Regions from separate parts of the Pseudarthrobacter sp. J1763 genome, predicted to be linked through region 2. Evidence: riboswitches for the same ligand, from Rfam matches in the RefSeq annotation. Region 2 holds a riboswitch; each other region holds the start of a gene.
The links. Region 2 has a riboswitch for thiamine pyrophosphate ahead of ACQQCD_RS08255 (ECF transporter S component). Riboswitches for the same ligand answer to the same signal wherever they lie in the genome.
Positions count from the first base shown of each region.

Region 1: linked by a shared signal. The riboswitch ahead of thiC (phosphomethylpyrimidine synthase ThiC) and the one ahead of ACQQCD_RS08255 (ECF transporter S component) in region 2 are both predicted to bind thiamine pyrophosphate.
Region 3: linked by a shared signal. The riboswitch ahead of thiO (glycine oxidase ThiO) and the one ahead of ACQQCD_RS08255 (ECF transporter S component) in region 2 are both predicted to bind thiamine pyrophosphate.

Region 1 is NZ_JBNPEN010000021.1:10,000-19,789, forward strand. It holds gene ACQQCD_RS13605 (phosphatase PAP2 family protein) at 1-631, opposite strand, end outside; gene ACQQCD_RS13610 (Chromate resistance protein ChrB) at 643-1,191, opposite strand; gene ACQQCD_RS13615 (DedA family protein) at 1,332-1,982, shown strand; gene ACQQCD_RS13620 (MFS transporter) at 1,979-3,205, shown strand; gene ACQQCD_RS13625 (LssY C-terminal domain-containing protein) at 3,252-4,943, shown strand; gene thiC (phosphomethylpyrimidine synthase ThiC) at 5,541-7,271, opposite strand; TPP riboswitch at 7,269-7,378, opposite strand; gene ACQQCD_RS13635 (heavy metal-responsive transcriptional regulator) at 7,734-8,123, opposite strand; gene merA (mercury(II) reductase) at 8,343-9,785, shown strand.
Region 2 is NZ_JBNPEN010000006.1:154,942-165,148, reverse strand. It holds gene ACQQCD_RS08300 (Na+/H+ antiporter subunit A) at 1-650, shown strand, start outside; gene ACQQCD_RS08295 (Na(+)/H(+) antiporter subunit C) at 647-1,237, shown strand; gene ACQQCD_RS08290 (Na+/H+ antiporter subunit D) at 1,234-2,796, shown strand; gene ACQQCD_RS08285 (Na+/H+ antiporter subunit E) at 2,793-3,350, shown strand; gene ACQQCD_RS08280 (monovalent cation/H+ antiporter complex subunit F) at 3,347-3,625, shown strand; gene mnhG (monovalent cation/H(+) antiporter subunit G) at 3,615-4,049, shown strand; gene ACQQCD_RS08270 (DUF4235 domain-containing protein) at 4,161-4,421, opposite strand; gene ACQQCD_RS08265 (MMPL family transporter) at 4,473-7,049, opposite strand; gene ACQQCD_RS08260 (TetR family transcriptional regulator) at 7,087-7,710, opposite strand; TPP riboswitch at 7,844-7,975, shown strand; gene ACQQCD_RS08255 (ECF transporter S component) at 8,033-8,650, shown strand; gene ACQQCD_RS08250 (ABC transporter ATP-binding protein) at 8,650-10,207, shown strand, end outside.
Region 3 is NZ_JBNPEN010000001.1:198,278-208,484, forward strand. It holds gene ACQQCD_RS01015 (DNA-methyltransferase) at 1-83, opposite strand, end outside; gene ACQQCD_RS01020 (DEAD/DEAH box helicase) at 93-1,799, opposite strand; gene ACQQCD_RS01025 (RNB domain-containing ribonuclease) at 2,139-3,602, opposite strand; gene thiE (thiamine phosphate synthase) at 3,719-4,405, opposite strand; TPP riboswitch at 4,433-4,546, shown strand; gene thiO (glycine oxidase ThiO) at 4,534-5,820, shown strand; gene thiS (sulfur carrier protein ThiS) at 5,817-6,062, shown strand; gene ACQQCD_RS01045 (thiazole synthase) at 6,064-6,840, shown strand; gene ACQQCD_RS01050 (hypothetical protein) at 6,855-7,157, opposite strand; gene ACQQCD_RS01055 (DUF3107 domain-containing protein) at 7,201-7,425, opposite strand; gene ACQQCD_RS01060 (TetR/AcrR family transcriptional regulator) at 7,474-8,127, opposite strand; gene moeB (molybdopterin-synthase adenylyltransferase MoeB) at 8,194-9,390, shown strand; gene ACQQCD_RS01070 (SDR family NAD(P)-dependent oxidoreductase) at 9,422-10,207, shown strand, end outside.

The sequences.
Region 1 (9,790 bases), on a different contig from region 2:
AGAACAGGATTCCTGCGGTGCTGATGAGCAGGGAACCTGCAACATCGGTCGGGTAATGGACGCCCAGATATAGCCGTGACAACGCCACCACGGCCGCGAATATGCCACCAACGACCGCGGTAACGACGCGCTGGGCCGGGGTGCGGGCAAGGACCAGCACCGCTCCCCAGACCAGGGCTACCGCGAAGGCGGTGTGGCCGCTGGGGAAGCTGTCATAGCCGTTTTCCGTGATAAGTGCGTGGGTCACTGCTCCCGGGGGCCGCAGCCGGGCGACCGTGACCTTTCCGATTTCCGATGACAACCACCCGGCAGCAACCGTCGAACCAAACGCCAGGGCGGTCAGTGGCCGGCGCAGGACGAACATCAGGATCAGGCACACAAGGGCGAGGATGATCACATTCCCTGCCGGGGAAAGCACGGCGTTGATGATCGTGGCCAGAGTCGTCAAGGCCGGGCTGCGGTCATGGCTGAGGCTGACATCGACATCGAGGTCCGGGCCAGGGGAGCCGAAGGTTTTCGCCAGAACCCCCATCGACACGGTGAGTGCAAGCAGGAGGATCGACAGTGGCAGCAGCCACCATGACCGCCACGGCAGGTGCCGGGCAGCGATGCGGGAGGAGGAGTGCTTCAAGCGGTGTTCCTTTACGGGAGGACGGTCTCGTAGACCTGTTGGGCGTAGCCTTCCAGGGCGGTGGTGCAGCGGGTCAGGTGTTCCTGCGCCGTTGCGGCCTGGGAGAGACGGAGGACGTCGCGGGATTTGAGGTCCCGGTACCAGCGGCGCAGCCGTTCCAGGCTTTGTTCTTCTTCTTCGAGTTCCCCGAAGGTGAATTTTGACTTGGCGATCTCACGGGCTATCTCATCCTCGACCTTACCGCAGTCGGCGATGAACTCGGCCCATTCCTCGGCCCTCGCGGCCGCAAACGCTTCGCGGAGAAGTGCCTTACCGGCATCGTTGCGGGGTGCTGCATCAACGACGGTGAGTGTGCCTGATCCACGCTCGGCGAGTTCCCCGGCCCGTCCCAGGGCGGATTCGAAAGCCGGTAACGCGGGCAGCACCCAGGTGCCGTGGGAGACGGGAACGGCCCCGGCCCGGCGCAACTCCCGCCATACCGCCACGCGGTGCCGGGACGGCTGCGCGGGCACCTGCACGAGAACCAGCAACCACCCGAGATCTTCCATCGTCACACGCATAAATGTATCATTTGTTACTTGAAGGCCGGATTTCTGCCGGTTGGCGCAACACGCGGGGAGCAGATCGTGAACCAGGATCCGGTAGTCGAGCACTTCCTGAGCGGGGCCCGCGGTCTTCGTACCCAGGGAAGCGGTGCCGGGTGAGCGCGTTCGTGGACAGCATCCTGAACGTCAATCCGGTCCTGGCGTTGACCCTGGTGGGGCTGCTGGTGTTCGCTGAGGACGCGTTGTTCATCGGGTTCGTGATCCCGGGAGAGACAGCGGCGGTCCTCGGAGGCGTCGTCGCCAGCCGGGGCCACGTGGAGCTGTGGATGATGATGGTCCTGGTGGTGCTGGCCGCCATTGTCGGGGACACGGTCGGCTACGAGATCGGCAAACACTTCGGCCCCCGGGTCCTGAACCTGAAGGTCATGAACAAACGCCGCGCCAAACTGGACAAAGCGCAGGACTTCCTGCACCGCCGGGGAGGATCAGCGGTCTTCCTCGGCCGGTTTGTGGCGTTCTTCAGGGCGGTCATGCCTGCCCTGGCCGGGACGTCCCGGATGCCCTATCCCCGGTTTCTGGTCTTCAACGCCGCCGGCGGCCTGGTCTGGGGCGCGGGGTTTGTGCTGCTGGGTTTCCTGGCCGGCAACTCCTACGAAGCCGCCGCCAAGGCAGCCGGACGCGATATCACGGCCGTGGTGCTGGCGGTGGCCGTGATCGCGTTCATCGTCTGGCGCGTGCGCAAAGCACGCCGGGAACGCCGCGCCAGCGCGCCCGTTCCCGGATCCGCGCCGGAGCCCGAGCAATGACAGCCGACGCACGGGGCGCCGGGGTTCCAAGCCCCCGGCGGCATCTGTTCCCCCTGTATGCGGCCGGCTTCACCACGGCGTTCGGTGCCCATGCCGTGGCGGCGAACCTCGGCGCCTACAGCATCGGCCACGGCCAGTCCCTGCTGCTGCTCGGGGCGATGCTGGCCCTGTACGACGGAGCCGAGGTGCTGCTCAAACCCGTTTTCGGGACACTCTCGGACCGGATCGGCCCCAAACCGGTCCTGCTCGGCGGCCTGGCCGCCTTCGCCCTCTTTTCCGCAGCCTTCGTCCTGGCCCGGGATCCGGCATGGCTGTGGCTGGCCCGACCGGGCCAGGGCGCAGCCGCCTCAGCGTTCTCCCCGGCAGCCTCTGCCCTGGTTGCCCGGCTGAACCCCGCGGGCCGCCAGGGCAGAGCGTTCGGCTCCTACGGGTTCTACAAGAGCATCGGATACACCGCCGGTCCATTGATCGGAGGAACACTGGTGGCCTCCGGCGGGCTGGAACTGCTGTTCACCCTCACCGCACTCCTGGCACTGGCGGTAGCCGTGTGGGCCTTTCTGGCCGTGCCCGTGGCGGCGCCGCTGCCCCGTGCCCGGCAGACCGTCGCTGACCTGGCCCGGCGGCTGGCCGATCGGGCCTTCCTGGCCCCGACCGCCGCCCTGGCAGCCGCGACGGCGGCCCTGTCCGTCGGCGTCGGCTTCCTTCCCCTCTCGGGGGCAGCAGCAGGTCTCGGGCCCGTCGCCACTGGAGCTGCCGTCTCGGTCCTGGCCGTCTGCGCCGCCGTCGCCCAGCCCCTCGCCGGCCGGGCATCCGATACACCAGCCCGTCATCCGGGGCGCCTCGCGGGCCTGGGCCTGGCGCTCACGGCCGTAGGCCTGGCCGCCGCCATGCTACCCGGGACCGCCGGGCTGCTGGCGGCCGCCGCGGCCATCGGCGCCGGAACGGGCATCATCACCCCGGTTGCCTTTGCGGCCCTGGCCGCCGCCACACCGCCGGAGCGGCTGGGCCAGACCATGGGCGCCGCCGAAGTCGGCCGCGAACTCGGCGACGCGGGCGGCCCGCTGATGGTAGGGGCAGTCGCGGCCGCCACGGGACTCGCGGCCGGCTACGGCGCACTGGCCCTCCTGACCGCCGGCGTCGGAGTATTCATCCGTCATCCCCGCACCGCAGGCATGTCCCCGGCAGTCGCGGACACGGGCCGGGACCGGACGGAGCCGGGATGAATCAAACCGCAATTCCGCCGCACGGCGGACGAAAAGGCGACTGGGAATGATCAGCGTACAGACGCTGAGGTACGGGGCAGCGTTGCTGGCAGTTGTTGTTTTTACTGCCCTGAACGCCTATCTGCTCAATACCCTGGATGTTGTCGGGATCCCGTTGATCTTTGCGGCCGCCTTGCTCGTGCAGCTGCTGTTGATCATCCTGTTCGTCTTCAGCCTGATCATGGTCCTGCGCACGCCGCTGAAAATCGCGTGGTCGATACTGGTCTCCGCCTGGGAAGGCGTCCGGGCCAACACCTACGTCGTACGGCTCCGCCGACGCCACCCGCGCCTCGTCGGCTGGGCCGGCCGCCGGCTCTCGATGAAACGGCCAACCGGACTCGTCCTGACCATCGGCGCCGCGGCCGCGGCCGCGGCCCTCTGGCTTTTCATCAGCGTCACACGAGCGGTCGTCCTGAAGACCTCGTTCGCCGGCATCGACCAGCGGATCCTCAATCTCGTGCCGGACATCCGCACCGACGGGCAGAACACGTTCTTCATTTTCGTTACCTTTGCCGCGAGTTCGACGTCGGTTATCGTTTTCCTCATCATCCTGAGCCTGGCGTCCTGGCGGCGGCGGCAATGGTGGGTACCGGTCCTGCTGGCGGCCGCCTTTGGCCTGGAACGCGCCGCCTCCGCGGTGATCAAGCAGATCGTCGCACGGCCCCGGCCGGACCGCTCCCTGGGCTTGCTGAGCGAAAACAGCTTCAGTTTTCCCAGCGGACACACCCTGACGGCGACCGTCATGGGCGGACTCACCGCCTACCTGCTGTGCCGCGCCATCAAGTCCTCCATAGCCAGGCTACTGATCGTCCTGGCAGCGCTAACCGCCGTCTTGCTGGTCGGAATCAGCCGAATATATTTGGGCGTCCACTACCCCAGCGACATCCTGGGCAGTCTCGGCCTGGGTTTGTTTCTTCTCGCCGGCATCATCACACCGTTGGAGATCAACGACCGGTTCCACCTGGTCCAACCGGTGAAACTCAGCGCCGCGGTCAAACAGCCGCTGCTAATCGCCGTTGCCGCTCCCTTGCTGTTCGCCGGGATATTCGGCGCCGAGCTCACGCCCCTGACCGTCCTTGAACGTCAGGAGACAGCCCAGGCGTTGCCTGCGTTGGACGCGGCCGCCATCCGGCAGTTGCCCATCTACAGCGAAACGTTGACCGGGGCCAGAATGGAACCGATCAACTTCATCTACCTCGGCAGCCAGCAGCAGATCGAGGAACTGTTCAAGAGGGCCGGATGGTACAAAGCCGACCCCTCGACCCTGGGCAACACCCTGCGTTCCATCCTCGTCGCAGTACGCAACGAGCAGTACCTCACCGCTCCGGTCACGCCGTCCTATCTGGATGCCAGGCCGGAGACAGTGGCATTCGAAAAACCCACCGACGCCAACACCCTGGTACAGCGGCACCACACAAGGATCTGGAGAACCAATTTCACCATCGGCGGCCAACCCGTGTGGGTCGCCACAGCCAGCTTCGACCGCGGCATCGGGATAGGAACGAAATCCGGATTGCCAACCCACCACATCGACCCGAATATCGACGTGGAGAGGGCATACATCCTGCAATCACTGAAAGTGGCACAGCCCCACCTGGTGCACGTCGTGGACGCCCAGCAGGGACACAACGCAACCGGCGACGGATTCTTCACCGACGGCCAGGCTGCAGTACTCAATCCCGAAAACCTGAACCCGTAGTTACGTGCACCCAAAACCCGCCGGACGGAGCCGATGAGGCAACTGTCCCCGCTGTCCGGTCCATTCGCTGTCTGAAACAGACCGCGGCAATAACAGCCACTTTGAGACGATTCCGCATCCGGAGCTCCGCGCCTAAGGATTTGATCGCTAAGTAGCGGAGTTCTGTGATCGCTGTTTGGGCATAAATGTCCGTAAGCCGATCCTCGAACGGAACGTTAAAACCGCCAAACCGAGCTGTGAAAAAGCCGCCATTCCGAACCGACAGTCACAGTTCCGGCGCCTCACGGCAAGCGCCGCCTTTCTCGATTCAAGGCGTTCTTGAAATCATTCGTTTCTGAGAACGTCGAACGATCGAGGCAGGCTTGAGATTGGGGGGTGAGGTGAGGTAGAGGAGCATCACGATTAAGCGGACGCGGATTGAGCGCGGCCGGGTCCGGTCGGCGGTCAGCCAGACGTACGCGTCGGCCAGTCGTTGCTGGATGGGGCCGGTCCCGGCGGTGAGGGCTTCAACGGCCCTTTCGAACAGGCCTCTTAGTCGGCGGTGTTCAGGTCCGGCCAGGACCGGCCACGAAGGACCGGCCCTGGCCGGACCCGCTCCTAGCTCCTGGGCAGAACCGGTTCGGGCAGGTAGACCTTCCCGCCGGATTCGAGGAATTCGGTGGACTTGGCCTCCATTCCTGCGATGGCTTCCTGTTCGGACATGCCTCCGAACTGGTCGCGGATGTCCTGGGAGAGCCGCATGGAACAGAACTTGGGACCGCACATGGAGCAGAAGTGCGCGGTCTTGGCCGGTTCGGCGGGCAGGGTCTCGTCGTGGAAGGATTCGGCCGTTTCCGGGTCCAGGGAAAGGGCGAACTGATCGCGCCAGCGGAACTCGAACCGTGCCTTGGACAGGGCGTCGTCGCGTTCGTGGGCGCCCGGGTGGCCTTTGGCGAGGTCCGCGGCGTGGGCGGCGATCTTGTAGGTGATCACGCCGGTTTTGACGTCATCTTTGTTCGGCAACCCGAGGTGTTCTTTGGGCGTGACGTAGCAGAGCATCGCGGTGCCGTAGCGGGCGATCTCCGTGGCGCCGATGGCCGAGGTGATGTGGTCGTAGCCGGGGGCAATGTCGGTCACCAGTGGGCCGAGGGTATAGAACGGGGCGCCGTCGCAGAGTTCCTGCTGGCGTTCGACGTTTTCCCGGACCAGGTGGAAGGGGATGTGGCCCGGGCCTTCGACCATGACCTGCACGTCGTACTTCCAGGCGCGCTTGGTCAGCTCCGCCAGGGTGTCTAGTTCGGCAAACTGTGCGGCGTCGTTGGCATCCGCGGTCGCCCCCGGCCGCAGGCCGTCGCCCAGGGAAAAGGCGACGTCGTACTTGGCGAAGATTTCGCACAGTTCATCGAAGTGGGTGTAGAGGAAGTTCTCCTGGTGATGGGCCAGGCACCAACCGGCCATGATGGACCCTCCGCGGGAGACGATCCCGGTCACCCGGTTTGCGGTCAGCGGCACGTAGCGCAGCAGCACGCCGGCGTGGACGGTCATGTAGTCCACGCCCTGCTCGCACTGCTCGATCACGGTGTCCCGGTAGATCTCCCAGGTCAGGTCATTGGCCTCGCCGTTGACCTTCTCCAGCGCCTGATAGATCGGGACCGTGCCGATCGGGACGGGGGAGTTGCGGATGATCCATTCACGGGTGGTGTGGATGTCATCGCCGGTGGAGAGGTCCATCACCGTGTCTGCGCCCCACTGGGCGGCCCACTGCAGTTTGTCCACTTCCTCGGCAATGGAGCTGGTCACGGCCGAGTTGCCGATGTTGGCGTTGATCTTCACCAGGAACGCCTTGCCGATGATCATCGGCTCGGATTCAGGGTGGTTAATGTTGTTCGGAATGATGGCCCGGCCCGCCGCCACCTCACTGCGGACCAGTTCAACGTCGCAGTTCTCCCGCACTGCCACGAACCGCATCTCCTGCGTGATCACGCCCTGGCGGGCGTAGTGCATCTGGGTGACCGTCTTGCCGTTGAGGGCGCGGCGGGGCACCGGCTGCGCGCCCTTCCATTCCGCGGACGCGGCACCCCGGCGCACGGCGGACTTGCCGTCATCGAGCAGGTTCCGTTCCCGTCCGCCGTAGGGCTCGGTGTCGCCCCGGGATTCTATCCATTCGGACCGGAACGGCTCCAGGCCGATTACCGGATCGCTGCCGGGCCCGGCCGTCCGGTACACCGTGAACGGTGGATTCTTCACCCCGTTCGGAGAGTCCTCCAAGGCGATCTCCGTGACAGGGACGCTAATGCCGTGTTCCGGGTCGCGGGCGTACGCGAGCGAATGTGAATTCATGGCGTTCATCAGTGGTTTCCTACTTCCTTCGCCGGCATGACCCGGACAGGTTCAACGGTCGCAGGCTGCATCAGCCCGATCTCAGCCCCTGCATTAGGGCACCCGTGTGGATGAAAAAACCCTAGCACCCCGGCGTGCCCGTTCCGGTTGGATGATGACTGGTGTTCCCCGGAGGGCCTCCATCCTCGGAAGCAGGCCCTCCCAGCGATGGGGATATGACATATCTCCGGCAGCTGAGGCCTCCTGTTCGCAGCTGCCGGGGCTGACGCGCTCCTCGGTCAACCGCCAGCCCGGCCAACGCACAGCACCCGGGAATGGTGCAGACGCCTTCTGCTATTCCGTGCAGTCGACTTCTGAAACTGACATCAACCCTCGTCATAGGAATTAGCTAAAACCGCCAAACCGAGCTGCGAAAAAACCGCCAATCCGAACTAGCAGTCACACAGGAGGAGCGTCGGGATCTGGTCGGGTTTAGAGGTAGCTGCAGATGCGTTCGGGGTCGCAGGCTGCAGGGTCCCCGGCGGCCGCGGCGTCATGAAATTCGGCAACGGTTGCACGCAGTGCCGTGAGTTCTGCGATCCGGGCGTCGAGGTCGCGGAGCTGTTTGGCCAGCAGATCCCGGACGTGTACGCAGGGGGCCTGGCCGATGTCCCGGACGGAGAGGATGTCACCGATCTGGGCAAGGGTCAGTCCGGCCGTGCGGCCGCGGCGGATGAATTCCAGCCGGCTGACTGTTTCCTGGGCGTAGTCGCGGTATCCGTTCGGTGCCCTGTCGGCGGCCGGCAATAGGCCGCGGTCCTCGTAGAACCGCAGGGTCTTGGCCGTCATGCCCGCGGCTGCGGCAGTTTCGCCGATAAGCATCATGCACCTCTCGTCCCCGGGGGGTTCCTCCTTGACCTTCCAGTTTAGTGGAAGGTCAACAGGGGGTAGGAACCCGCGGGTGGCGCCCCGGGCCGGGAGAGCGGAGTCAGCCTCTTGACCTTCCCCCTCGGTGGAAGGTGCAGACTGGGGCAGAACCATATACGAGGCACTGTTACGGGTATTTCGGGACGTCGCTGCTGTACGACTTTGGAGGATTCCATGTCTGAACCAACACCTGATTTTGATCTGGCCGTCATCGGATCGGGCGGCGGAGCATTCGCGGCCGCGATCCGGGCGACCAACCTGGGCAAACGCGTCCTGATGATCGAGCGCTCCACCGTCGGCGGCACGTGCGTGAACACCGGCTGCGTGCCGTCCAAGGCACTCCTGGCCGCGGCAGAGGCCAGGCAAGTTGCCCTGGACGGAGCAGGCCGGTTCCCCGGCATCAGCACCTCAGCCGGGCCGGTGGACATGGCCGGGCTGATCGGTGGGAAGCGTTCCCTGGTGGAGACGATGCGTTCGGATAAGTACGTGGACCTGATCGCGGACTATGGCTGGGAGCTGCGCCAGGGCAATGCCGTGTTCACCGGCACCCAGGACGATCCCGTCCTGGAAATCACCGGACAGGACGGGATGCGGGAGTCCGTAAGGGCCGCGCACTATCTGGTGGCCACTGGGTCGGCTCCGTGGGCGCCCCCGATCGAGGGTTTGGCAGACACGGACTACCTGACCGCCACCACCGCGATGGAACTCGAGGAGGTCCCCGACTCCCTGCTCGTGCTCGGCGGCGGGTACGTGGCCCTGGAACAGGCCCAGCTCTTCGCCCGGCTCGGGTCCAAGGTCACCATGCTGGTCCGCTCCCGCCTGGCCTCGGCCGAGGAACCCGAAGCCTCCCGCGCCCTGATGGGCGTCTTCGCCGACGAGGGCATCCGCGTCGTCCGCCGGGCGGCCGTGTCCTCCGTACGTACGGATCCGGCCACCCGCGGGATCGTTGCGACCGCGGCCGCCTCCGGCGGCCAGGAGGAATTCCGGGCCGCCAGGCTGCTCGTCGCCACGGGAAGGCGCCCGGTCACGGACGGCCTGAACCTGTCCGCGGTCGGCGTGAAAACCGGGGACGGCGGCGAGATCTTGGTCAACAGCCGGCTGGCCAGCACCAATCCCAGGATATTGGCCGCCGGAGACGTGACCGGACACCGCGAATTCGTCTACGTCGCAGCATCCCACGGCTCCCTGGTGGTGGAGAACGCCTTCAACAACGCCGGCCGCGAGGTCGACTACCGGCACCTGCCCCGGGTCACCTTCACCAGCCCGGCCCTGGCCGCGGTCGGGATGACCGACAAGGAAGCCAACGAGGCCGGCATCCGGTGCGAATGCCGGGTCCTGCCCCTGGAGTACGTGCCCCGGGCCCTGGTGAACAGGGACACCCGCGGCTTCATCAAGATCGTCGCGGACGCGGACACCGGGCGGATTGTGGGAATCACCGCCGTCGCGAAGGACGCCGGTGACCTCGCCGCCGCCGGGGTCTACATCCTGGAAGCCGGGATGACCGTGGAGCAGGTGGCGAACCTGTGGAGCCCGTACCTGACCATGGCCGAGGGGATCAAGATCGCCGCCCAGTCCTTCACCACTGATGTCTCCAAACTCTCCTGTTGCGCCTCCTGAGCCGT
Region 2 (10,207 bases):
TTTCCAGTAGTGCTGTTGAGGACGGAGTGGTGGGCCGGCATCACGGTGCGGAGGAAGGCACCCGTGAGGCTGCGGCTTTGGACACTGCCCGGAAGTTCGCGGCGAGCACCCGGGATGCGTGGCTGGTGGCGGGGCGTACCTTGGCGCCGGAACGGCGGTCCATCATCTTTGAGGTTGTGACGCGGCTCATCTTCCACACCATGATCATTTTCTCTGTGTACTTGCTGCTGGCTGGCCACAATCTGCCCGGTGGTGGTTTTGCCGGCGGTCTGATGGCCGGGCTGGCACTGACCATTCGTTACCTTGCTGGTGGCCGTTTTGAACTTGCTGAGGCAAGCCCGGTCAGTGCCGGAACATTGTTGGGAGTGGGGCTGGCCCTTGCCGCCTTGACCGGCTTGTTTCCGCTGTTTTTGGGCGGCGATGTTTTCCAAAGCGCCATTATCCAGTTCAGCCTGCCGGTGTTTGGTGAGATCAAATTTGTGACCTCTACTTTGTTCGATATTGGCGTCTACATTGTGGTGGTTGGTTTGGTGTTGGACGTCTTGCGCAGCCTTGGTTCGGAGATTGATGAGAACCATGAGAAACGCTTCCAACCCGCAGTCCAATCTGAACAGGCTGAAGAACTGACCCGCGAAGGAGGTCAGGCATGAGTATCAACCTGACCCTCCTGTTGGTGATGGGTGTCCTCTATGCGTGCGGCATCTACCTGATTTTGGAACGTAGCCTTACCCGGGTTCTTTTGGGTCTGATGCTTTTGGCTAACGCCACAAACTTGCTCATCCTGACCACCGGTGGCTATGCCGGGATCGCGCCGTTCTTCGAAAAAGGTATTCCGGCCAAGGCATATAGTGATCCACTGCCGCAGGCGATGATTCTGACGTCCATTGTGATCTCCTTTGCGGTCACTGCTTTTATGCTCGGCATCATCTACCGGACTTGGGTTCTGGGCCGAGAAGACGAAATTACTGATGATATTGAAGACCGTCGCGTGGCTAACACTCCCAGTTTTGACGCTGAGGATGACGCTGAGATTCCTGTGGAAACCTCTGAATTCCCTCTGGCGCAACCGAGCCCCGATGGCCGCGCACCTGGTACTGCCGGAGCCGGAGCCGCCGACGCCGGAGATCACCCACATGCGGCCGAAGAGCAACCAGGGTCCACCCGGTTGATTGAGGACAGCCCTACCGATCAACCCAGCGCAGGCAAACTTCAGAACGACGGCGGTGAGCAGCAGTGAACGTAGCAAGTCTTGCCCCGTTGGCAGTACTCTTGCCCATTTTGGGTGCCGCAGTGACCTTTATGCTGATCCGTCATGCCAAGGCTCAGCGAACTGTCAGCGTCGGAATTTTGTCCATTACTTTGGCGCTCGAATGCGTTTTGTTGGGCTCGGTGTGGAATGGCGGAACCTACGCGGTGACGCTGGGTGGTTGGGTTCCACCCTTTGGCATTGTGATGGTGGTGGACCGGTTCTCCTCGCTCATGCTGGTGGTCTCCTCGGCGATCAGCCTCGCCGTGCTGCTTTACGCCTCAGCGCAGGGTGTGAGCGATAGCGGCGAGGACGGCCCTGTTTCGATCTTTCACCCCACGTACCTGATTCTGGTGGCTGGGGTTTCGAACGCCTTCCTGGCCGGGGACCTTTTTAACCTTTATGTCGGCTTCGAGATTCTGCTAACCGCTAGCTATGTGTTGATGACCTTGGGTGGGACGGGTCCTCGCATTCGTGCTGGCGTTACGTACGTGGTGGTCTCGGTAGTGTCTTCGGTACTGTTTTTGATTTCGATCGCCATGATTTACGGGGCCACAGGTTCCATCACCATGGCTGATCTTTCGATCAAACTCGCTGAACTGGATCCCGGAATTCAAACGCTCCTGCACGTGATGCTGCTGGTTGCTTTTGGTATTAAGGCCGCAGTTTTCCCGCTCTCCTTCTGGCTCCCTGACTCCTACCCCACGGCCCCCGCGCCGGTCACGGCAGTGTTCGCAGGTTTGCTGACCAAGGTGGGTGTTTACGCCATGGTCCGCACGGAAACGTTGCTGTTCCCGCGGGACACTCTCAACACCCCGCTGATGGTGGTGGCGTTGTTGACCATGATTGTGGGAATCCTGGGTGCCATTGCCCAGAGCGATATCAAACGTCTACTCTCTTTCACCTTGGTCAGTCACATTGGGTACATGGTCTTTGGTTTGGCGATCAGCTCAGTGGCTGGACTGGGGGCTGCGGTGTTTTACGTGGCCCATCACATCACTATTCAGACTTCGCTCTTTTTGGTGGCTGGCCTGATTGAACGCCGCGGTGGCAGCTCGTCTATGGACCGTTTGGCGGGAATGGCCAAGCTGAGCCCGCTACTAGCGCTGCTGTTCTTTGTCCCCGCGATGAACCTTGCTGGGATCCCGCCGTTCTCCGGTTTCTTGGGCAAACTGGGTCTGCTACAGGCTGGTGTGCAATTGGGGACACCACTTGCGTACGTCTTGGTGGCCGGTGGTGTGGTGGCTTCACTGTTGACCTTGTTAGCCATTGCGCGTGTCTGGAACAGGGTATTTTGGCGCAAACCCTCAGACGCCGAGTTCCCAGCGCCCGCCCTTCTGGGCCATGAACCTGCCAGCCGCCTGCTGCCGTGGGGGATGGTGTTCCCCACGGCAGCGTTGGTGGCTATGGGTGTAGCGCTCACTGTTTTTGCCGGGCCGTTATTTCGGTTTAGCGATCAGGCGGCTCACGAAATGCTGGACCGTACACCGTACATTCACGCAGTCCTAGGCGATCATGTACCAGTTCCGGCAAAGGACGGTGCCAAGTGACCCGTCACCGGATTTCGCTTAAACAAGAACTCCCGCTGCTGCTGTGGCTTGTGCTGGTGTGGGGTGCACTGTGGCGGGACTTCAGCGCTGGCAACCTGATTTTTGGGGCTGTTATTGGGGTGGTAATTGCGCGCTTGTTTTACTTACCACCCGTGGAGCTCAGCGGGCGGTTTAATGTGCTGCGGGCTCTATGTTTTGCCGTCGTTTTTTTGGGGAAAGTGATTGTGGCGAGTTGCCAGGTGCTGTATATCGCCGTCGCGCGTGGACCTCAGGTGCGTAATGCGGTGGTGGCCGTCCCGCTGCGCAGTCACGACGATCTGATTGTCACAGCCACCGGGCACGTGGCGGCGCTGATTCCGGGATCGCTGGTGGTAGATGTGGACCGCAGCACCTCCACGCTGTACCTGCACGGGCTCAATATTCGGGACAGCGAGGACGCTGAACAGCTACGCCAGCAGGTGCGGCAGATCGAGGCGGATCTGATTGCCATTATGGGTAGCCGAACGGACCTTACGGCCCTGCACAACAGTCATGAACAGGGACGACGCCGATGATGACCATAGTTTTGATTGTCACCTCGGTGATCCTCGCCTTAGCCGCGGTGGGGGCCATTATCCGTATTGCGCGCGGACCGTCCTTGCTGGACAGGGTGCTTGCCACCGACGTGTTGCTCGCGATCGTTGGTGCTGTCTTGTGCATCGACATGGCAGCGAACCGGAACCTCAACAATCTGGTGTTGGTGGTGTCCATTTCCCTGATTGGTTTTATTGGTTCGGTGACAGTGGCGCGCTTTGTGGCTGAGCGGAGGAGCGAGAGCAATGATTCTTGACGCTTCTCTTGGGGACGCCATTATTGACGGGCTCACCGCAGTATTTTTGGTGGTGGGGGCGTTGATGTCCTTGGCCGCGGCCATTGGCTTGTTGCGCTTCCCGGATCTGATGAGCCGGATGCACGCTGCCACAAAGCCGCAGGTTCTTGGTTTGTTTTTGTTGCTCGCCGCAGTGGGTTTGCAGATGCGTTCCTGGGTGGTGTGGCCGGTGCTCATTGTTGCGTGGATCTTCCAGCTACTCACCGTGCCCGTGTCAGCACACATGGTGGGCCGGGCTGGGTACCGGACCAAACACCGTCACCCCGAGTTGTTGAGCCTGGATGATCTGGACGAGGTAGTAGCCCGTGCCGCCGAACAGGGCACTGAGGGAACTGATGAAGCAGACGCCGGAGCGCGAGTAGATCGCGAACGGACTTACCCGTAAGTCGCTACATTTTTGGACATCCGCATCCGGGATCCCGGATGCGGATGTCCAAAAATGTAGCGGTTCTCACGACTCACGTGATCAGGGTCTATGACGCGGCGTGCGATGGCCCTAGACGATGTCCTGAGTCTTGTTGAATCGAGCAATGGCTCGCTGGGTTCCACGGCCTGTGAGCACCTGAATAACGGTACTCACCGAACCGGAAATCAGGGCGAAAACCAATGCCTGACGCAGGCTAGATTCGGCCTCATCGCCGGGCTTAGGCGGCTTGTTGCCAGTGGCCTTGAGCCACGCAGCGTTGACGAGCTTGCTGCCAACAATTCCTGCACCGATGCTTACGCCCGTGCCCAACAGTTTCAGCAAAATGTTCATTGATCACTCCTCGTGATGGGAATTTTTCCTGCGAACAACTCTGGATCCAGCCTAGCGTCTGTGAGCGGGCGCGTCTTTCTCTGCTGCCACAGATTCTTCAACAGCAGATTCTTCAGCTGGCGACGAGGTGAGGGCCACGATCTTGGCACCTTCCACATCAACGTCCGGCAAAATGCGCTCGAGCCACTTCGGCAGCCACCAAGCTGCCTTGCCCAACAAGTGCATGGCTGCCGGGATGATGGTCATGCGAACAATAAAGGCATCCACCAGCACACCGAACGCCATGGCAAAGCCCATGGGCCGGACCATTGTCAGATGGCTGAAGATGAACCCGGCAAACACACTGGTCATAATGATCGCAGCAGCGGTGACCACCTTCGCTGCATGGCTGAACCCGCTTCGCACAGCCCGCTGAGCCGTGGCGCCATGCATGTAGGCCTCGCGCATACCCGAGGCAATAAACACTTGGTAGTCCATGGCCAAACCGAACAGCACACCAATGAGAATGATCGGCAAGAAGCTCAGCACTGCGCCGGGGTGGTGAACGTCAAAGATGTTTCCCAGCCAGCCCCACTGGTACACGGCCACCACTCCACCAAATGCCGCGGCAAGGGAGAGTAGGAAGCCAGCCGTTGCTAGCAGCGGAACAATGATGGAGCGGAACACCAGCATCAGCAAGATCAGTGAAAGGCCCACCACAATCACTAAATACAGTGGTAGGGCGTCGCCGAGCTTGTTGGAAACATCCACGTTGGCGGCGGTTTGACCGGTCAAACCGATGGTGACGTCCTCAGAAGACTTCAACTCCGTGCCTTTAGCCCGCAGATCGGAAACCACCTTGACCGTCGAGGCGCTGGCCGGCCCTTCCTTGGGGATGATCTGGAAAACCGCAGTAGTGCGGTCCTCGCTCAGAGCAACCGGAACTGCAGCCTGAACATTCTCCACAGTGCGCAGAACATCCGAGATGTTGTATTCCTTGGTTTGGGCATCGGTCTCGCTCAGCCCGGAAGGCAGCTTGGCCACCAACACGATGGGGCCGTTCATGCCTTCACCGAAGTTCTGGCCAACAGTGCTGTACGCCTTGTAGGCGCTCGAATCGGCAGGTTCCGTCCCGCCGTCGGGTAGTGCCAAACGTAGCTGGGTGGCGGGGATTGCCACCAGGCCCAAGGCAATCACACTGACCACCAAGGAGAGCCACGGGTGTTTGGTGACAAAACCGCCCCAACCGTGGGAACCGTCGTCGTCCTTGGCGTGGTGTGCGGTGTGCGCGAGGTGCTTTTCGCGCCTCTTCCATGCACGCTTGGAAATCAACTTGGTGCCAATGACGCCTAGGAGTGCCGGGGTGAGCGTGATGGCAACGGCCACGGAAATCGCCACAGTTGCTGCTGCAGCAATACCCATCACGGCAAGGAATGGCAGGCCCGGAACAACCAGTGCGGCAAGGGCGATCACCACGGTGAGGCCGGCAAAGGTCACCGCGTTACCGGCCGTTCCGGTGGCGCGGGCGATCGATTCGCCCATCTCCATGCCCTCAAGCAGCTGGTTCCGGTGGCGGTTGACGATGAACAAGGAGTAGTCAATGCCCACCGCGAGGCCGATCATTAGGCCGAGCATCGGGGAAACAGAGCTCATCTCAATCACGCCGGTCAGTGCGAACGTTCCGCCCACACCCACACCCACACCGATGATGGCCATCAGGAGCGGCAGCCCCGCAGCAACCAGGGTGCCGAGCATCAGCAGCAGCACCAATGCAGCCACGGCCAGGCCTACGATTTCGGCCGTACCAAAGAGCTCAGAAACGTCTTCAACAATTTCCTTGCTGAAATAGATCTCCACGCCGGAGGACTTGGCCTTATTCACCACGTCCTGAACTTGCTCGCGCTGAGCCGGGGTTAGGGCGTTGATGGAGGTGTTGAACTGGATTTGTGCCACCGCGGCGTTGCCGTTTTCGGAGACAAAGCGCATACCTTCGGAAGACTTTTGCTGACGCTTGCCGAGGTCCAGTTTGCTCTGTGCATCGGTAAGTTCCTGGGCGCTGGCTTTAGCTTGAGCCACGCCGTCGTTGTATTGCTTTTCAGCGGCCTCTAACTGTGCGGCGGCTGCAGCGGCCTGAGCTGCGGGGATTTGGACACCAGCTGCTTGAGCCTGGGCGGCTTGGGCCTTGCCTGCATCTATCTGCGCTTTGGCGGCGTCGAGTTGTTTCTGACCGGCGGCTAGCTGGGCCTTGCCGTCGTCGATCTTCTTCTGGTTGGCTTCCAAGGTGGCGAGGGCGCCATCCAGCTGAGCTTGGGTGGTGAAGGGGTCTACCGAGCTTTCCACCACGTCAACGCTGGAGAGGTCCTTGAGCGCTGCGGAGATGGCAGTTTTTTGCGCATCAGTAATTGCCGCACCATTGCTGCCTTCAAACACCACGGGGGCGCTGCCGCCAGCGGACTTGGGCAGCTCTTGTTTCAACTCATCGAGGACCCGCTGTGTTTCGGTTCCCGGGATCTTGAAGTTGTTGGATGTGGTGCCGTGGAAAGCGACGGCGGAACCACCGACGGCGACCAGGAGGGCCAGCCAAAAGGTGACCACCCACCGGCGGTGCTGGTAGGAGAATTTTCCGAGCCGGTAAAGCAAAAGAGCCATGGGAAGACCGTTCTAGGACGTGGGTTGAGGCGGAAAGTTAGTGGGCAAAACCGTCGCGCAACAGCGAGATGGATTCCACGAGAAGTTGGCGTAGTTCAGCGAGTGATTCGGGGGTGTTGTCTTTGCCGCCGTGGCGTTCCAGCCAGATTTCCATGGCGGCTTTTCCGCACGCGATCACCGCGCCAACCATGGCGCGTACGTAGAGCTGATCAGTGTCCGGGCCTAATCGTTGCAAGGTGGCTTCGGTGAGCCGGGCGGTGGCGTTGTCCCAGGCTTCGAGCTGAAAACGGGACATTTGAGCTTGCCCTATGGTCAACGAACACACCTCGGCCATGGGGCCAAGATGGCCCGGATCTGCCAGTGCGGACACGGCCGCGATGGCTGAGTCCAAGAGCGATTCATCCGCAGGTCGGTCATAAAAACTCGCAATTGCGACGTCGAGGAAACCCTCGGTGGTCGCGGCGAGGGCGGCTTCGGGGCTGGGGAAGTAGTTGAAGAACGTGCGGCGTGAAATGCCGGCTTCTTCGGCGAGCTGGTCTGCGGTGAACTGGCCGAGGCCATGGTTGCGTAGCAGTAACAGCGCAGCCTGAATGATGGCCTGCCGAGTGGCGAGTTTGTTTTGTTCGCGCCGGGAGTGCAGTTCTGGAGCGGTGAGTGTCACTCGCTCAGCTTAGAGCCTTAAGTGCACGCAGTGCAAAATTGCCCGGAGTGTAAGGATTTTAGAAAGTTTCAGGCCTCCACCTGCGTCCGCGCGCCCCTACGGGTGTAAAGTTGACCACGCCCATCAGGGCAGATTTATACGACAGGGGAGCGCCGCCGTCGGACCTTAACGGGTCAGCTGTGTGGGTGCTGAGAGTGCGGATGACCGCAGACCCTCGAACCTGATCCGGTTAGTACCGGCGATAGGGAGTCGAGTTCTCGAAGTGTGCCGGGGCCGCAAGACGCCGGGGCGCTTTCCCCTCCTGTTTCCTCAGGAGGAAGACATGACAACGCAAGTAGCTGCTCAGCAACGTAAAAGCTGGCGCGTAGTAGACATTGTGGTTGCGGCACTGATTGCCGTAGCCGGTGGCGTTATTTTCTGGGCTTGGTCCCAAGGCGCCAACCTTATTTCCCCCGCAACCGTGGCGTACCCGCCGCTGTCCGGACTCTATGCCGGTGGCTGGATGATTCCGGCAGTATTGGGCATGCTGATCATCCGCAAGCCCGGTGCCGCACTCTTTTGTGAGGCTGTGGCATCCATGGGCGAGTTGCTGATGGGTTCCCAGTATGGGGTTACGGTGCTGATCTCCGGCATTCTGCAGGGTTTGGGCGCCGAGTTAGTGTTCGCTGCGCTGAAGTACCGCAACTTTAATCTCACCGCTTCCCTGCTGGCCGGTGCAGGCGCTGGTTTGTTCTGTGGCCTCAATGACTGCTTCCTCCCGTGGGGTTGGAACATTGCCTATTCCGGTGCGGACAAGCTCGTCTACATCGTCTTCACCACCATCTCCGGAGCCATCATCGCCGGTGCGTTGTCATGGATCGCCACGCGCGGCTTGGCCACCACCGGCGTATTGAGCTCCTTTGCCTCGCGCCGTGCTGACAAGGAGCCGGCGTTCTCCTGATGGCCTCATCAGCTGCGGCTTTCCGGCCGGCAAGCGTCCGGGCGCAGGGCTGGGGGTGGCGGCATGCTGGCCGCTCCACCCCGGCCGTCCGCGGGCTAGATTTGGATATTCGGCCCGGCGAACGGGTACTACTTTTGGGCCCGTCCGGTGCCGGAAAGTCCACGGTTTTACATGCCCTCGCCGGCGTTTTGGGAGATAACGACGCCGGGGCCGCGCCTCACGCCGCTACCGCACCTAGGGCGGTAAGCGACACTGAGGAATCCGAGCAACAGGGCACCTTGCTGCTGGACGGCTTGGATCCGCGGGCGGCCCGCGGCCGGGCAGGGTTAGTTCAGCAAGACCCGGAAAGCCAAGTGGTGTTGAGCCGCATTGGTGACGATGTGGCGTTCGGTGCGGAGAACCTGGCCGTGCCCCGCGAGGAAATCTGGCCACGGGTGCGCGAGGCGCTGGCCGACGTCGGACTTTCTCACTTGCCTTTGTGGCACTCCACGGCGGAACTGTCCGGTGGTCAGAAACAGCGCCTCGCGTTGGCGGGCGTATTGGCGATGCGCCCTGGGATCATTTTGTTGGACGAGCCCACCGCAAATCTGGACCCGGCCGGTGTGCTGGAAGTCCGCGATGCCGTGGAACGCTGTGTGGAGAAAACTGGTGCCACACTACTGGTGGTTGAGCACCGGGTCTCCGTATGGAAAGACCTCGTGGACAGGATTGTGGTGCTGGGCCCGGACGGTGTGCTTTCGGACGGACATCCGGGCGCGGTGCTGACCCACAATGAGGACCTGCTCAAAGCGGCCGGGGTGTGGGTGCCGGGCTGGGTGCCCGAAGTTCGGGGACGCAACGCCACGGTTATGGCCGAAGATCTTGGAAACAAGCCGCTACTGAGCGCAATGGACCTCGCTGTGTCCCGCACAAAAGCCACACGCCGCGGATTTAGACGAATCCCAGCCGTCCCGGTTCTCAATGGTGTTAATACTGTCCTGAAGCATGGCGAAGCCCTGAGTGTTACCGGGCCAAACGGTGCCGGAAAATCCACTTTTGCCCTGACCTTGGCCGGGCTGCTGGCTCCCGTCTCTGGCCAGGTCAATGCTGGCGAGCCACTGGCTCGCGGCGCGGGAACTGACCCCTACCGATGGAAGCCCAAGGAACTGATCGAGCGGATTGGCACGGTATTTCAGGAACCCGAGCATCAATTTGTGACAGGAAAAGTGATCGACGAACTGCACTTTGGGCCTGCGCAATTGGGCCGCGGTGACGAGCGCGTTGAAGAGCTTATGGCCCGCTTGCGGTTGGAAAAACTTGCCGACGCCAACCCGTATACCCTTTCCGGCGGTGAAAAACGGCGACTCTCCGTTGCCACAGTGCTGGCCGCGCACCCCGATGTATTGGTCTTGGATGAGCCAACCTTCGGGCAGGACGCCAATACATGGGCCGAACTTGCGTCCTTGCTCACCGAGCTCCTGGACGCCGGGACCGCCGTTGTCGCAGTCACGCACGACGCCGAATTCACTCACGTTTTGGGTGGGGCTCAGTTGAAACTGAGTCCGGAAGCGCACTCGG
Region 3 (10,207 bases), on a different contig from region 2:
TCCGGCAGTGTTGGCAAAAATTCCGCATTATCAGCGTGAACCACCAAATTGCTGCCGTCCGGCGCCCAGACAGAGTTGTGCATCGAGGCGTCTTAGCCTTCGTTAGTGGAGGGGGCGTTGTTGCCACCCTGCTCCGGGGCGTTGACTACCTCGCCGTTACGGCGACGAGTACGGCTACGGTTACGGCGAACGCGCGGCTCGGACGACGCTGATGCTGCGGCCTCCGTGCGGTTCTCATCACGTGCGGGCCGTGAGGTGCTTGCGGCATCCCGAGTGGCGGCCTCGGACTGGCGTCCGGAATCACGGCCGCCGTCGCGGTTACGGTCGTGAGAACCGCTGCGTGAACCCTGTGAAGCGCCACCGCGGGAATTCTGCCGGGGGCCGCGAGAATCCGGACGCGAACCTCCAGCATTCTTTTTGCCGGTCTCGCCCAAGTCTTCAAGAACTTCGCCGCCAACGCCTTCAAGTACGCGCTGATTGCGGGGCAAACGGCCCTTGGTGCCGGCCGGAATGTCCAAGTCCTCATAGAGGTGGGGTGAAGAGGAGTAGGTCTCGATTGGCTCGGGGACGCTCAGGCCTAGGGCCTTGTTGATCAGACCCCAGCGAGGCATGTCATCCCAGTCAACAAAGGTCACCGCGGTGCCCTTGTTGCCTGCGCGGCCGGTGCGGCCAACACGGTGCAAGTAGATTTTCTCGTCTTCTACGCACTGGTAGTTGATCACGTGAGTGACATCGTCCACATCAATACCGCGGGCAGCAACGTCAGTGGCAACCAAAACGTCCACCTTGTTGTTGCGGAAAGCTCGCAAAGCCTGCTCGCGTGCACCCTGTCCAAGGTCACCGTGGATGGCTGCAGCGGCGAAACCGCGATCAACCAGCTCTTCAGAAACTTTGGCGGCGGTGCGCTTGGTTTTGGTGAAGATGATGCTGCGTCCGCGGCCACGTGCCTGCAGAATACGTGCCACAACCTCAATCTTGTCCATGGCGTGGGCACGGTAGATCAGCTGACGGATGTCGCGCTTGGTCAGGCCTTCGTCATCCGGGTCAGCTGCACGAATGTGCGTGGGCTGGGTCATGTAGCGCCGGGCCATAGCAATGACCGGGCCAGGCATGGTGGCAGAGAACAACAAGGTCTGGCGGACCGCAGGAGTACCAGCGATCAATGTTTCCACGTCCGGCAAGAAACCAAGGTCAAGCATTTCGTCAGCCTCATCGAGGATCACGATCTTGACGTTTTTGAGGACCAAATGCTTTTGCTTGTAAAGGTCAATGAGTCGACCCGGGGTACCCACTACAAGCTCAACGCCCTTTTGAAGAGCTTCAATCTGAGGCTCGTAGGCGCGCCCACCGTAAATGGTAGCTATCCGCGCGTTGCGCTTGCGTGAGGCAGTCTGAAGATCGTTAGCCACCTGAACGGCAAGTTCACGCGTGGGAACAATAACGAGTGCTTGAGGCGCACCCGGTGCTGGCAAACGGTCATAGCCGGGGTCATCCTGGCCAACCACACGCTGAAGAGCGGGGATACCAAAGCCGAGCGTTTTACCCGTTCCGGTTTTGGCCTGACCAATGATGTCGTGGCCAGCAAGGGCTACGGGCAAGGTCATGGACTGGATGGGGAAAGGATGAGTAATTCCGGCATCAGCCAGCGACTCAACGATGTCTGCGCGGACGTCGTAGTCGGCGAAAGACTTCTCTTCAATTTCTTTAGCTACCGCGGTGGTAACGATGGTCTCTTCAGGCTCAAGGACTTCCGTACCGGAGGCATCGCTGAGGATTTCATGGGTGTGCAATTCACTCACAGGGAGTTTCCTTATTCATTTGGGCCGCGCGTTGTGCTCGACGTAGAGGTAGAACGTTGTTCCGGACCTTCGGAGCACACGGTAAACGCGCAGACAATTCCAGTGGAGCCGATCGCGGTTTTTCTAGGCGCCGGCACTGGGACCGGCGGTTCATTATCAGTCCGCGTAGGGGCGGGATTGTTGATTTCAGGGACCGCATCAGCTGCGGCCAGCGAAGTTTGGTGGTTCAATCAACGACCGGGCATCCATAACTACTTTTTCAGTCTAGCCGTAGAGCAGCCGAATCACGGGATCGCGCCACAAGGTGGGCTACCTTGTGGCGCTGGCAACGCTGAGTGCTTAGCCCACGCGTTGGAGCACAATCTCGCGTTTGACGATGTCTACCGAGACCAGTTTGACCCTCACTACGGTGCCAGCTTCCATTTCGCCTTCGCAGCGAGCAGCGACAGCAGGTTCGGCAATTTGAACTATTCCGTAGGGAACGTGATCCGGCTTGCCGTTGCCGTCTCGGGACCCCGAAATGACCACTGCTTCAAATTCCCGGCCCACCAGAGGACTCAAAATCGCAGCCTCAATGGTGTCTATGGAGACACGTTCAAGTTTGGACGCCAACTGGTCTGAAGCCGTCATAATCTCAGGCAATTGCGCCAAAGACTCCCTTGCCCAGGCAGGGACTTCTTGGCCGTTACTCAAAGCCTCACAAATAACAAGACTCCAACGGTCAACGAGGCGGCGCAACGGTGCAGTGGTGTGCGCGTACGGAGCCCCAATGGCTGCCTGAACCGTTTCTTGCGGAACGTCCCCGTCAAAGGGGGTGTAGCCGGCTCCGCGGAACAAAACGCCGGCCGAATGCAAAATGGCCAAGTGCTTGGGGTTGCTTGGATCAAGGGTGCGCAGATATTCACCATAGGAGATCGAGGAGTCCCATTTTTGACCCAATGCAGCAGTCTGCAAGGTAAATGCTTTCAGAGATTTTTCATCGGGAGCAGGCATGGTCCGCAGAATGCCCACCTTCCCCTTGAGCATAATGTCAGCGGCCGCCATTCCGGTGAGCAATGAAATTTGTGCGTTCCAATCCTCAACGGGTAGTTGCGGGGCTGCCACAATCCGGTAGGTTATGCCGGAACCACCGGGGACTTGTTCGATCTCCTGCTCGGGGATGTTCAGGCTCGCACCGCCGCGCTTGCGTTCTAGTTCAATGCGTTTGAGGCCGATCTCTTTGAGCAGCTGAAGACTCTCTGAGGCGGTGCCGTTGTCGATCTGCTCTTGAACACCTTGATAGTTAAGTTTGGCTCGGCTGCGGACTTGAGCACGGCGGACGACGGCGGAGGTCAGCTCGGCATTGGCGTCGAGTTCGAATTCCCACACATAGGCAGCTCGAAGCTGATCTGGCAGCAGGCTGCCAGCGTCTTCGGAAATAATCTCTGGGTGCAGAGGGATGCGGCCGTCCGGAGCGTAAAAAGTCTGACCACGACGGCGAGTCTCAGCATCCAGTTCGCCGCCTGGGTTCACAAAAGACGGCACGTCAGCAATCGCGTAGAGAACTTTGTAGCCGTCGCCGGCCCGTTCCAAATACATGGCTTGGTCAAGGTCAGTTGAGCTGGGTGGATCTATCGTCACAAATTCAAAGGCCGTGAGGTCAAGGCTTGGAAGCTGATGCTTAGCCACAGCAGCTTCTGCGTCTTGGACGGCCACTGGAGGATATTCCAAGGGCAGTTTGAGCTCAGTTTTTAGGGCACTCAGTGCACCTGCCAATTGGCTCTGCGGGTCAAGGGCGCGTGGGGCTATCCGTTGATGAAACACGAAATTCAGGCTAGCGGGAAAAGCCACCTTAGTGGCGGAAATAGCGTCAAATTCTTCGTCACGATTGCCGCAGCTCCGTCCGCTCCACCGATTCTTGGCCCGTCTGAGCAAGAAATCTAGCTGTTGGCCACGTCGTCTTGGCTGGGTAACGCTTCAAGCAACTTGAGGGCCGCTTCAGCAGGATCGCTAGCCTCGGTAATGGCGCGAACCACCACCACACGCTGGGCCCCAGCTTCCACCACTTGGCCGATGTTGCTCAGGTCAATCCCGCCGATTGCGAACCAAGGGATCTGAATGGGGCCATCGATTTTGGCTGCTGCTTGAGCCGCATATTCCACCAATTCCAGCCCGACGGCGGCCCGGCCGGGTTTGGTGGGAGTCGCCCACAGTGGGCCTACACAGAAGTAGTCCAAACCTTTACGGCCCGGGGCTGCAGCAATGGCGGCGTCCACTTGGGCTGGGGAGTGAGTGGACATACCTATCACCGTTTTTTTGCCCAGCACTTTTCGAGCAAAGTCGAAGGGGAGATCATCCTGCCCAATGTGGAACACCGGAGCTTGTGCAAGGCTCGCCACGTCGGCGCGATCGTTGACGGCCCACAACCGTCCGTGCCGTGTAGCGGCTGCCTCAAGAACTTTGAGTGCTTCCAGCTCCGTGGCCACATCAATGTTCTTGTCCCGCAGCTGGATGATGTCAACGCCACCGGAAAATGCGGCGTCAACAAAGTCGGCAAAATCTCCGCGTTCGGTGCGCGCATCGGTGCACAGGTAGAGACGGGCAGCATGGTGGACGTGTTGGCTCATAAGAACCAGCGTAGTTCCTTTAGACTGGGCGAGTACTGCGGGAGCTTGAACACGGTGTTGTTCACGGCTGAGAGGGCTTTAGTGCCGACCGTTATACCTGATCCGGATAGTGCCGGCGTAGGGAAGGAATGAAGATGGCCGTAGAGGCTGACGTTGCCGTCATTGGCGCGGGCATTGTGGGGATGGCTATCGCATACCAAGCCCTCACGTCTGGCCGTTCGGTGGTGCTGATTGATCCAGCACCCGGAACCGGCGCCACCCACGCTGCAGCAGGGATGCTGGCACCAGTGAGTGAGCTCCATTATCAAGAGCAGCAACTCCTTGAACTCACTCTCGAATCGGCCCGATTGTGGCCAGAGTTTGCACGTCCGTTTGCTCCGAACGCCGGTTACCAGAACACAGAAACACTGCTATTGGGTGTGGACGCGGCCGATCGTCGGGCCCTAGCGGACCTGTACGCGGAACAACTTCGTCAAGGACTCAACGTACAACCACTAACGGTGTCACGGGCCCGCAGTGCGGAGCCGCTATTGGCCCCAGGGCTGTCGGCCGCTTACACCATTCCCCAAGACCACCAAGTGGATCCACGGCGAATTCACGCAGCACTTTTAGAGACCTTTATTAACGACGGCGGCATTCACCTGAGCGAGCGCGCGCTCGGCTTGGTGTGGAGTGATGCCAGGGTCGCGGGAGTGGACCTTGGAGATGGCCGCACGGTCAGGTCACAAGAAGTGGTAGTTGCTAATGGAACTTACGCAGAAGAGTTGCAAGGGCTTCCACCCGGTCTTCGGCTGCCCCTGCGGAAAGTGTACGGGGATATTCTTCGCCTCCGGGTGCCTTCAAAATTGCGTCCGCTGCTGACCGCCACTGTGCGCGGAAGCGTCCATGGTGTTCCCGTTTACATTGTGCCTCGAGAGGACGGGACGGTAGTTATTGGTGCCACCTCCCGTGAGGACAATAGCTCCGGTGTTTCTGCCGGAGGCGTTTACCAACTGCTCCGCGACGCCCAATCGTTGGTTCCGGCCGTGGCTGAGCTCGAACTTTTCGAGTCCACTTCAAGGCCACGTCCAGGTACTCCAGACAACGCCCCGCTCCTGGGGCGAGTTGCCGCATCCACACTGCACTGTGACAACTCAAGCTCTGACAACTCAAGCTCTGACAACTCAAGCTCCGGCCACTCAAGCTCTGGCCACTCAAGTTCGGATCCAAGGAGCCAGCTCAATCCCAAAAGCCAGGACATTCCGGGGTTGATTGTGGCCACCGGGTTCTTCCGCCACGGCGTTCTCCTTGCGCCTGTTGCAGCCCAGATTTGCCGCCAACTTATGGACAGAATAGCGGACGTACGGTGGGCGCCTTTTAGACCGGACAGATTTTCCCTACCCACAACTCACAGCAAGGACCGGGAGCATTCGTGACCACGCTCAATATTTCACTCAACGGGGAGCCACACAGCCTTAGCGCTGGAGCCACCGTTGCAGACCTTGTCCAAGCCGTCACGGGCAGAACGATCAATGAACAAGGACAAGCCGTTGACGGCCGCAGGCTGGGTATTGCTGTTGCCCGCAACGCAGCGGTGGTGCCACGAAGCCAATGGCGCGGAACAACGCTTTGTTCGGAAGACGACGTCGAACTCGTTACAGCAGTACAGGGAGGCTGAAATGTCCAAGGACCAACTTCACATCGACGGCGTGGCACTGAATTCGCGGCTTATTATGGGCACTGGAGGTGCGCCAAGCCTGGACGGTTTGGGGGCGGCGCTGGTGGCTTCCGGGACTGAACTCACCACCGTGGCCATGCGCCGCTATTCACCTGCCACGGCAGGCTCGCTCTTCGAACTGCTGCAAAGCCACGGGATCCGCGTTCTGCCCAACACGGCTGGTTGCTACACCGCTCGCGACGCTGTTTTGACAGCTGAACTGGCACGAGAAGCCCTAGAGACCAACTGGGTGAAGCTTGAGGTTATAGCCGACGAGCAAACCCTGCTCCCGGATGCCGTGGAGCTAGTTCAAGCGACCGAACAACTCGTGGCAAGTGGGTTCCAAGTGTTCGCTTACACCAACGACGATCCGGTTCTGGCGTTGCGTCTGGAAAACTTAGGCGCTGCCGCCGTCATGCCACTCGGTGCTCCGATTGGGACAGGCTTGGGCATCCTCAACCCGCACAACATCGAACTGATCGTTGCCCGCGCCAACGTCCCGGTAGTGCTCGACGCCGGAATCGGCACGGCCTCGGACGCGGCCCTTGCCATGGAGCTAGGCTGCGACGCAGTGCTGTTGGCAACTGCAGTGACCCGGGCTCAAGACCCCGTGATGATGGGCGAGGCCTTTCGCCACGCGGTGGTAGCAGGGCGTCTTGCCCGGCTCGCAGGGCGAATCCCTAAGCGTGAGCACGCCCTAGCGTCCTCACCCATGCAGGGCCGGGCTGAATTTTTGTAGAGAGCGGCCTAAAGCTAGGCGCGGAGAATAGCTGTGAGGCGCTCGCGGTCACTGGCTTCGCGCTGTTTACGCAAGGGAACAACCACAGCGACGGCAGCTGCTGTACCAAGAACAATCGGCAGCACCCAAGGGATCCACGTCAGGCCAGGTTGATAGCCAAAGCCCAACGCGATCACCACCATCCAGCACACGCATGCCACAGCTACGCCCAACCCAGCAGGCAAAGCTGCACCGTAAGAGGTGTGGTGCTTGTCTGTGCCCCACACGATGGCTCCGGCGGCAATGACTGCAAGAACGGCAATAATCAGTGAAAGCACGCGAGCGTCCCTTTCCTTGGCCTCAAACAGCTACAAAAGGGGTCTAGACGGTGCCAAATCCCACACGACGGACTTCTTCAGCACCAATCTCTACGTAACCCAAAACCTTGCCAGGAACGATGATTTGGCGGCCCTTCTCATCCGTCAGACGCAAATCCGTTCCGTTAGCGATTGCCTCGGAGACAATCTTGGCTACGGCATCGGCGTCCTGTGAAGACTCGAGCGAAATTTCACGTCCAACGTTTTGGATACCAATCTTTACTTCCACAACAAGGCCTCCCAGCCATCAGAATTCAACAGGTTATTCATTTGTAGCTCAGGACTCCTTGGGGAAGCGACTGATTCCGCGCCAAGCTAAACGGTAGACCAGATCACTTGCAACATCGAGGTCCAAATCGCCGTCGGTTTCTAGCCAATAGCGGGCACTTACCTGCGCTAACCCGGCTAGGCCGCGGCCCAAGAGTTCTGCTTCCAGCGGTGCCAACTTGGTGTCTTCAGCGATCACGGCGGCCACCGCCTCAGCAAAGGTTCGGTTGAACGTTTCCAATCGAGCATTAACGTCAGCGTCATTGGTTAGTCCGGACTCGAACACTAGACGATGGGCTTGATCGTCACTAGCAATAAAGCGGAAATAGGCGCGCATCACGGCCTGAACACGTTCTTTGTTGTCCTGAGTGGAGTTTAGTGCGCCCAAGAGCAGTCCGGTCAGTTCTTCAAGATTGCTATCCAAAAGGGCCAAATAAAGCTCGCGTTTGGATGGGAAGTGCTGGTAGAGCACAGGCTTGGAGACACGGGCAGTTTCAGCGATTTCGTCCATCGCGGCACCGTGGTAACCATTGGCCACAAACACTTCAAGAGCCGCATGGAGCAACTGCGCACGGCGCTCGTCGCGCGGTAGACGTGCGGACCGAGCATTCGCCTGGGATGTTTCTTGCGTGGTGCGCGTCCTGCTCACTTCCGGTCCTTTCATTGACGGCTCAATCCACTTTACTCGTCAGTAATATGTATAAGCGCGTCGACAGGCCTAGATTGGAGTATGCCTGCGAACAGCCCCGCCCCCATTTCTCCTTCTCTGCCGCCCCTCGTGGAACCAGCACAGTCTTTGAGCAGAGAAGAACGTGAGCGATATTCGCGGCACATCATCATTCCGCAAATCGGTGATATCGGTCAGCGAAGGCTCAAGAATGCTCGTGTGCTGGTTATTGGTGCTGGTGGCTTGGGCTCGCCAGCGTTGTTGTACCTAGCTGCTGCAGGTGTGGGGACTCTGGGAATTATCGATGACGACGTTGTTGAGCTGAGCAATCTCCAACGCCAGATTATGCACACCGTGGAACGGGTCGGAGAGCCCAAAGCCGAATCCGCTCGGGCCGCCATCCACGACTTAAACCCGCTGGTTAATGTCCGGGTTCACCAAGAACGCCTCGAAGCCTCCAACGCCCTAGAACTCTTCTCCGAATACGATCTGATCCTCGACGGTGCTGACAATTTCCAAACCCGCTACCTCGTCAACGATGCAGCAGCGATCCTCGGCAAACCCTACGTGTGGGGTTCCATTTTCCGCTTTGATGGTCAGGTCAGCGTGTTTTGGGCGGAACATGGACCCAACTACCGTGACCTCTACCCGGAAGCGCCACCAGCTGGCTCTGTCCCGAGCTGTGGGGAAGGTGGCGTGTTCGGAATGTTGTGCGCCGCCGTCGGATCCCTGATGGTGACCGAAGCGGTAAAGCTGATTACCGGCGTTGGACGTTCCTTGTTAGGGCGAGTGTCCCTCTTTGACGCGTTAAGCGGCACCTGGCGGGAAATTCGTGTCTCCAAGGACCCCAGCGCACCAGCGATCACCGAGCTTGCCGACTACAACGCTTTTTGTGGCATCGACGCAGAGCCCACTGTAGGTGTTCACGAACTCGTGACGGCTCCGCAACTGGCCACCATGCTGGCTGCACGGGATGCAGGCCTACGGGACTTTTTGCTCGTGGACGTGCGGGAAACGGGGGAGCGAACTATTGTTTCAATTCCCGGCTCGGTACTGATCCCGCAAGGAAAGATCCTTGACGGCGAAGCGTGGGATCAACTTCCCACCGAGAAGGAGATCATTTTCCACTGCAAAGGTGGAACGCGTTCGGCGAATGTCCTCGCCGCCGCTAAAAGCCACGGTTACACCAAGGTCAGCCATCTCGACGGCGGTGTGTTGGCTTGGGTGCGCGACGTGGAACCGGACAAAGCGGTTTACTAAAACCCTCTACAACTTTTGGAAGAAGTCTCAGATGAGCACTAACAGTCTCCGCACCCCGCAGCGACACCTTGGCTCGCCCTTCGGCGCTCGCAGTACCGCCAAAGACGTTCTGGCAGGAATCGATCTAGCCGGTAAAACGGCGATTGTTACCGGTGGCTACTCTGGGTTGGGCTTGGAAGCCGTCCGTGCACTGCACGACGGCGGCGCCGCAGTAGTGGTGCCCGCCCGCCGCCCCGAGGTAGCCGCGGAAACCCTCAGTGAGGCTGGGCTTGACGATGTAGAAGTAGCCTCCTTGGATTTGGCCGATCAGGGGAGTGTTCAGGCATTCGCGGAGTCGTTCCTTGGATCAGGCAGAAGCTTGGACATTTTGATCAACAACGCTGCGGTTATGGCTTGCCCCGAGACTCGGGTGGGGCCCGGCTGGGAAGCCCAATTCGCCACCAACCATCTGGGTCACTACGCCTTGACGAACCGCTTGTGGCCAGCCTTGATCGCCAAGCCGGGAGCTCGTGTGGTGGCGCTGTCCTCAACAGGGCACAAACTCTCGCCGATTCGCTTTGAGGACCCTCAATTTAGTACCGGATACGACAAGTGGAAGGCCTACGGCCAGGCAAAAACTGCTAACGCCCTGTTCGCCATTGAACTTGACCGTTTGGGAGCAGATCACGGAGTGCGCGCCTTCGCCGTGCATCCGGGCGGAATTATGACCGAACTTCAGCGCCACTTACCGGTTGAGGAAATGCGGGCCGCGGGCTGGATTAATGAACAAGGCAAAGTCAACGAGATCTTCAAATCCCCGGCTCAAGGCGCTGCCACC